Linked DNA regions of Corallococcus caeni. The protein of the gene in region 1 binds, or shares a complex with, the protein of each later gene. Links are inferred from orthologs where the notes say so. Each region holds a gene or a part of one and is shown in the gene's direction. Other genes may lie near its edges.

Region 1 (3,963 bases):
CCGCCTCGCTGGTGCCGCGCGCCAATTCCACGATGCGCAGGAAGACGGCGGAGGCCTGCTCGGCCACCTCCACCCCGCGGTCGCTCGTGGCCATGCCCACGCGGGCCTTGGACGCGGCCTCCTCGCCGGAGTCCTGCACCTTCTCCACGATGCGGGCGATGTCGCGCGCGGACGCGGACACGTTCTCCGCCAGCTTGCGCATCTCCGCGGCCACCAGGGAGAAGCCCCGGCCCACGTCGCCCGCCTTGGTGCCCTCCAGCGCCGCGTTGAGCGCCAGGAGGTCGCTGCGCTCCGCCACCTGGTTGATGACCTGGGCGATCTTGGAGACCTGCTGCAGGTCCTTGTTCAGCCCCACGATGGCGTCCGCCACGCCCTTGGACTCCGTGCGGATGTCGTTGATGCCGCCCACCACCTGCGCCACCACCGCCATCGCTTCCGCCACCGCGTCATGGGTGCGCCGCGCGCTGGACTCCACCACCTCCGTGGAGGAGGAGATCTGCTCGGCGGTGCGGGAGAGTTCCTCGAACGTGGCGGCGATCTGCTGCGCGTACGCGGCCTGCTGGCTGATGACGTGCTCCTGATCCGCGGAGGCGCCCATCAGGCCACGCGACGCGCTGGACAGCTGCTCGGTGCGGGTGACGAGCTCCATCACCGTGGCGCGCAGCGTGCCCAGCATCTCGTTGAAGGAGGTGGCCATCTGCCGCACCTCGCCGGCGGCGGACACGTCCAGCTCGCCCCGGAACACGTCGCCCCGGGCCACCTCGCGAGCCACCTGCGTGACGCGCGACACGGGGTCCGCGATGGCGCGGCTGATGATGACCGCCAGCCCCAGGCCCAGCACCGCGGCGCCCAGGTAGCCCATGAGCGAATAGCCCTCCGTCGCCGCCAGCGCGGCCTTCACCTCGTGGGTGCCGAAGCCCGCGCGGTACACGCGGCCGTCGCTCTCGCAGCGCACGACGACCTCCTCACGCAGCCGCGCCACCGTGCACGCACCCGGCGTGAGCTGGGCTGGCTGGGGCGGCCCTTCCGGCACCCGGCCCCGCGCGGCGATGACGCTGCCGTCCGCGCGGGTCAGCTCCTGGAAGTTCAGCGTGAAGCCACCGGACTCCACCTGGGAGAACACCTCCTCGCGCCGCATGCGGGCGTCCGGCGCGGTGTCCGGCAGCGCGAGCCAGGGGTGGCGCACCACCAGCGTCCCCAGCGTCATGGCCCGCTCACCCAGGACCTCCATGCCCGCGGCCTCCTGGCGGGCGGGGAAGTACGCCCCGCTGAAGAACACCACCGCGAGGCACGGGAGCAGCACCGCGATCGCCACCTGCATCCGCAAGGTCAGCCGGCCCCACATGTCGACGACTCCCCAGGCGATGAGCGCAAAACCACGGGACAGCCCGCTGACGCTAGGCGTGCGCTCCCCACAGCGTCAAACCGGCCCCGGGGAGGTCGGGCGGTCAGGCGCGCGGGATGATCCAGGCCCCCCTCGCACCGGCAGGCGTCCGGGCGGGGCGGGCCCGCCGGATGAGGGCGCCTGATGGGCCCGGCATTTCGGCCGTCTTCTCAAGGGGTTGGCGGGCCCTGGGCGGGGGTGTTTCCCTTTGACACGACGCCAGCGGTGTCGTTAGGGTCCGCGCCCGATGACTACACCCCTCGCACCGTACCTGCCGATGGCGGTGGTGCTCCTGCTGGCCGGCGTCCTCGGGATGATCATCCCCCAGGTCACCACCCGGCTGGGCCCCAAGCGCCCGAGCAGCACCAAGTCGGCCCCCTTCGAAGCAGGCTCCGAGTCGAGCGGCCCCGCTCGCCAGCGCTTCGCCGTGAAGTTCTACGTCATCGCGCTGCTCTTCATCGTGTTCGACGTGGAAGCGGTGTTCCTGTACCCCTGGGCGGTGAACTTCCAGGCGCTCGGCTGGTTCGGCTACGTGGAGATGCTGGTTTTCGCGTCGACCCTGGTCGTGGGCCTTATCTATGTCTGGAAGAAGGGCGCTCTCGACTGGGAGAGCTGAGACTACGCCATGGCTGACACCGACATCGCTCCGATCATGACCACCCGCCGGGACGAAGCCATGGGCTTCTTCCAGAAGCTGGTGTCCAAGGGCCTGGGCTGGGCCCGCAAGTACTCGCTGTTCACCTACCCGTACGCCACCGCGTGCTGCGGCATGGAGTACATGTCCGTGGCGGCCAGCCGGCACGACATCTCGCGCTTCGGCGCGGAGTTCCCCCGCTTCTCGCCGCGCCAGGCGGACCTGCTGATGGTGGTGGGCACCATCAACCTGAAGCAGGCCCCCATCCTCAAGCGCGTCTACGAGCAGATGACCGAGCCCAAGTGGGTCGTGGCCTTCGGCGTGTGCGCGTCGTCGGGCGGCTTCTACGACAACTACGCGGTGCTCCAGGGCATCGACCGCATCATCCCGGTGGACGTCTACATCCCCGGCTGCCCGCCGCGTCCGGAGCAGGTGCTGGACGGCCTGATGCTGCTGCAGGACAAGATCGGCAACCAGGTGCACCGGCTGCGCGACCCCGGCCAGCCCAACGAGACCGCGGAGCACCACGCCCGCATGCTCGCCGCCGGCAAGTAGTCCGAAGCGCTACTGCTTCACCGCACGGGCCCCGCGCCGCCTCTCACGAAGAGGCCGGTGACGGGGCCCGAGGCGTTCCTGGCCCCTACCAGCGGTGGTACGCGGGGTGGCCTTCCTTCACCGCGACGAAGGTGCCCCGGCAGGTGGCCGTCACCTTGCCGTTCTCGCCGGTGAGGGTGCCTTCGACGACGACGCGGTCGCCTTCAATCGACACCGGCTTCGCGGACAGGTGCACGCGGCCCATGGGCGTGGGGCGCTTGAGCACGATGGCGTAGTCGGCGGTGACGGTGCACGGGGGCGTGGCCGCGCCCTGCGCCTTCATCAGGTGGTACGCCGCCGTCCAGTTGCAGTGGCAGTCCAGCAGCGCGCCGATGATGCCGCCGTTAAGCACGCCCGGGAACGCCTGGTGGTGCTCCTCGGGCGTCCAGTCCGCGACGACGAGGTCACCCTCCACGCGGCTGCGGATGCGCAGCCCCTTCGGGTTGGCCGGGCCACACCCGAAGCAGGCGTTGTGGGGGGCGTACGTTTCCTGGAGGCCGGGGGCTGTTTCGGTCGTCGACATGGCCGGCGACTCTACGTGAGACGGACTCCGGCGCGCGCTCCCGAGCGTCATCCAGCCAGTCCGCCAGCGCTCGCGCGTCCGCCCCTTCACAGTCCCCCGTGCAGGTGCGCCGCACGCTGCCGTCCGCCTGCGGCCGATCCACCACCCAGCGCTCGCCGTCGAAGGCCCCGGTGTCCTTCTCACGCAGCACCGCCGCGTCCGCGGCGTCGCCCATCTCCACCACGCCGTCCGGGCGCAGGCGGTACGCGTCGAAGGTGCGCGGCGCGCCCGGCCAGTGGCCCGCGTCGAAGACCTCCGGGCTCACGTGCGTGTAGCCCGTCTCCGCGTACAGCGGCGCCAGCGGACGGCCTTCGCCACGCAACAGCGGCCCGAGCGACGCTCCGTCCGCTTCTGGCAGCGCGGACAGGCCGGACAGCTCCAGCAGCGTGGGGCCCACGTCCACCAGCCGCGCCAGCGCGTCCACCCGGGCGGGGCCCACGCCGCGTCCGCCGGGCGGCTTCACCGCGAGCAGGATGCGGTTCTCCTCTTCACCCAGCCGCGCGCCGTGCACGGACGTCGCGCCCGCCAGGTCCGGCCGGTCCGCGTGGAAGCTCTCGCCGTGGTCGGACATCAGCACGATGAGCGCGTCGTCGTAGCGCCCGGAGGCCCGCAGCGCGTCCAGCAGCGTGCCCACCTGCGCGTCCGCCTGCGCGAGCAGCTCGTCGTAGAGCCCCTCCGCGCCCTCGCGGCTCCACGCGCCCTTCGCGCCCGGCGACACCGGGGCGAAGTGCATGCGCAGCCGGCGCTCCAGCGGCTCGGACGCGGCCACGTAGCGACGGTAGAACGGAT
Region 2 (2,999 bases), on another replicon or contig:
GCTATGACGGGCTCAAGCGCGCGCTCTCCATGGAGCCCGCCGCCATCATCGACGAGGTGAAGAAGTCCAACCTGCGCGGCCGCGGCGGCGCGGGCTTCCCCACGGGCATGAAGTGGAGCTTCGTCCCCAAGGACAGCCCCAAGCCCAAGTACCTCGCCGTCAACGGCGACGAGTCCGAGCCGGGCACCTTCAAGGACCGCTACATCCTGGAGAACGACCCGCACATGATGCTGGAGGGCATCGCCATCGCGTCGTACGCGCTGGGCGTGCACACCTGCTACGTGTACCTGCGCGGCGAGTTCAAGTTCCAGGCGGAGCGCACCCAGGCGGCCATCGATGAAGCCTACAAGGCCGGCATCTTCGGCAAGTCGCTGATGGGCAAGGAGGGCTTCGCGCTCGACTGCTACGTCGTCCGCGGCGCGGGCGCGTACATCTGCGGCGAGGAGACGGCGCTGCTGGAGTCCCTGGAGGGCAAGAAGGGCTGGCCCCGCTTGAAGCCCCCCTTCCCCGCGGTGGTGGGCCTGTTCGGCAGCCCCACGGTGGTGAACAACGTGGAGACGCTCGCCAGCGTGCCGCCCATCCTCGCCAAGGGCGCGGAGTGGTACGCGAAGCTGGGCACGGACAAGTCCGGCGGCACGCACCTGGTGTGCCTGTCCGGCTCCGTGAACCGCCCCGGCGTCTACGAGGTGGGGATGCACACCACCATCCTGGAGCTGATCCACGACGACAAGTACGGCCAGGGCATGCCCAAGGGCCGCAAGGTCAAGGCGGTCATCCCGGGCGGCTCGTCGGCGCCGGTGCTGGGCGCGGACGAGCTGGACGTGGCGCTGGAGTTCGAGGCGCTGAAGATGAAGCAGACGATGGCCGGCTCCGGCGGCGTCATCGTGATGGACGACGCCACCTGCATGGTGCGCAGCCTCTGGCGCGTGGCCCGCTTCTACGCGGAAGAGTCCTGCGGCCAGTGCACGCCGTGCCGCGAGGGCACGCCCTGGCAGACGCGCCTCCTGCGCAAGATCGAGGAAGGCCGCGCGGAGCTGAGCGACATCGACATGCTGTCGAACGTCGCGTCCTCCATCGCGCCCTACCCCCCCATCGGCCTGGGCAACACCATCTGCGCGCTCGGTGACGCGGCGGCGCTGCCCACGCACTCCTTCCTCATGCGGTTCCGGGACGAGTTCGAGGCTCACGTGCGGGAGCATCGCTGCCCGTTCGGTGACCACCCCTGGGGTTCCTTCGGAGACTGGTCTTGAACATCGAATTGGTCCTCTTCGGCGTCTTCGCCGTCATGACGCTGCTGTCGGCGGGGCTGGTCATCACCGCGCGGAGCCCCATCAACTCCGCCATGGCCCTGGTGTCGACGTTCTTCTTCCTGGCCGGCATCTACGTGCTGCTCTGGGCGCACACGGTGGCCGCGGTGCAGGTGCTCGTGTACGCGGGCGCCATCATGGTGCTCTTCCTCTTCGTCATCATGCTGCTCAACCTGGGGGACGCGCCCCACCGCGGCAAGCCCACGGTGACGCGGCTCTTGGGCGGCGCCTCCGCGCTGGGCCTGCTGGCGGTGCTGGTCGTGACGCTGGGCCGCGTGAACGCGCAGCCCGCGCAGCTGGACGCGAAGAGCCAGGCGGCGTTCGGCACCATGGCGGCCATCGGCCAGTCCATCTTCACCACCTGGCTGCTGCCGTTCGAAGCGGTCAGCCTGCTCCTGCTGGTGGCCATGGTGGGCGCGGTGGTGGTGGCCAAGTCCCGCATCTGACCTTCAGCGCCCCTCAGGACAACCCAATGGTCCCCATCACCTACTACCTCCTGCTGGCCGCGGCCCTCTTCTGCATGGGCATGTTCGGCGTGCTGGTGCGTACCAACGCGCTGGTCGTCTTCATGTGCGTGGAGCTGATGCTCAACGCGGTCAACCTGACGTTCCTGGCCTTCTCGCGCATGCATGGCGAGGGCACCGGGCACGTGTCCGCCTTCTTCGTCATCGCCGTGGCGGCCGCGGAAGCGGCCATCGGTCTGGCCATCGTCATCGCGGTCTTCCGCAGTCGCGGCTCCGTGAACGTCGACGACATCCGGACGATGAAGCACTAACGCCCCGTCACCCCTGAGCCCATCCATGGACGGAATCGTCGAATTCTTCAGAACGGCACCCATCCCTCCGGAGGTGTTCGCACCCTCCCTGGGGCTGATCATCCTGCTGCCGCTTTTGGGCGCGTTCGTGTGCGGCGTGTTCGGCAAGTGGCTGGGCCGGGCCAACGTGCACCTGGTGGCGTGCTCCGCCATCGCCGGCGCCTTCGTGCTGAGCGTGCTGGCCTTCTGGGCCACCAGCGACGCGGCGGGCGGGCGCGTGGTGAGCATGCCCAACCCGTTCGGCATCGAGCGGGACACCATCCGCTACGCCATCGCGCACGACTACGGGACGTGGTTCGCCGCGGGTGACTTCCGGGTGAACTTCGGCCTGCTGGTGGACCACCTGTCGGGCATCCTGCTGCTCATCATCACGGGCGTCGGCTTCCTCATCCACCTGTACTCCACCAGCTACATGGAGCACGACGACGGGTACTGGCGCTTCTTCGCGTACCTGAACCTCTTCGTCGCCGCGATGCTCACGCTGGTGATGGCCGACAACCTGGTCCTGCTCTTCGTGGGCTGGGAGGGCGTCGGCATGGCCAGCTACCTGCTCATCGGCTTCTGGTACACGGACAGCGCGAAGGCGTGGGCGGGCCGCAAGGCGTTCGTCACCAACCGCATCGGTGACTTCGCGTTCCTCATCGCCACGTTCCTGCTCATCCTCACGGTGGGCGCCTTCAACCGCCAGGCGGACGCGCGCGACTACAACGCCGCGGGCAGCAGCCGGGCGCGCTACGAGCAGGGCATCTCCCAGAAGGGCCCCGTCACCTTCAAGGGCCTGGAGAAGCTGGCCCTGGCCCTGCCGGAAGGCACGGGCGGCGCGGTGTCCCTGGCCACGCCCATCGAGTCCGGGCCGCTGTCCGGCTACACCTTCGGCG

What was found. Proteins that work in one complex are often made in the same cells at the same time.
Region 2: the proteins of AABA78_RS01475 (region 1) and AABA78_RS21555 are in contact, whole or in part, in a cryo-EM structure (PDB 7NYH), measured with the Escherichia coli proteins. The link is inferred for Corallococcus caeni from one-to-one orthologs.

What each region holds. Positions count from the first base shown.
Region 1 is NZ_BTTW01000001.1:357,354-361,316, forward strand. What follows is about bases 481-3,315. They hold AABA78_RS01475 (NADH-quinone oxidoreductase subunit A), read left to right. Parts: upstream 481-1,631; coding sequence 1,632-2,000; downstream 2,001-3,315. Other genes in these bases: AABA78_RS01470 (methyl-accepting chemotaxis protein), read right to left, coding at 481-1,345; AABA78_RS01480 (NADH-quinone oxidoreductase subunit B), read left to right, coding at 2,010-2,573; AABA78_RS01485 (hotdog domain-containing protein), read right to left, coding at 2,659-3,027; AABA78_RS01490 (sulfatase-like hydrolase/transferase), read right to left, coding at 3,017-3,315. Also shown: more of AABA78_RS01470, read right to left, coding at 1-480; more of AABA78_RS01490, read right to left, coding at 3,316-3,963. UniProt on the Escherichia coli protein: NDH-1 shuttles electrons from NADH, via FMN and iron-sulfur (Fe-S) centers, to quinones in the respiratory chain. The immediate electron acceptor for the enzyme in this species is believed to be ubiquinone.
Region 2 is NZ_BTTW01000005.1:38,640-41,638, forward strand. It holds AABA78_RS21555 (NADH-quinone oxidoreductase subunit J family protein), read left to right. Parts: upstream 1-1,246; coding sequence 1,247-1,753; downstream 1,754-2,999. Other genes in the region: nuoF (NADH-quinone oxidoreductase subunit NuoF), read left to right, coding at 1-1,250; nuoK (NADH-quinone oxidoreductase subunit NuoK), read left to right, coding at 1,780-2,082; nuoL (NADH-quinone oxidoreductase subunit L), read left to right, coding at 2,108-2,999. UniProt on the Escherichia coli protein: NDH-1 shuttles electrons from NADH, via FMN and iron-sulfur (Fe-S) centers, to quinones in the respiratory chain. The immediate electron acceptor for the enzyme in this species is believed to be ubiquinone.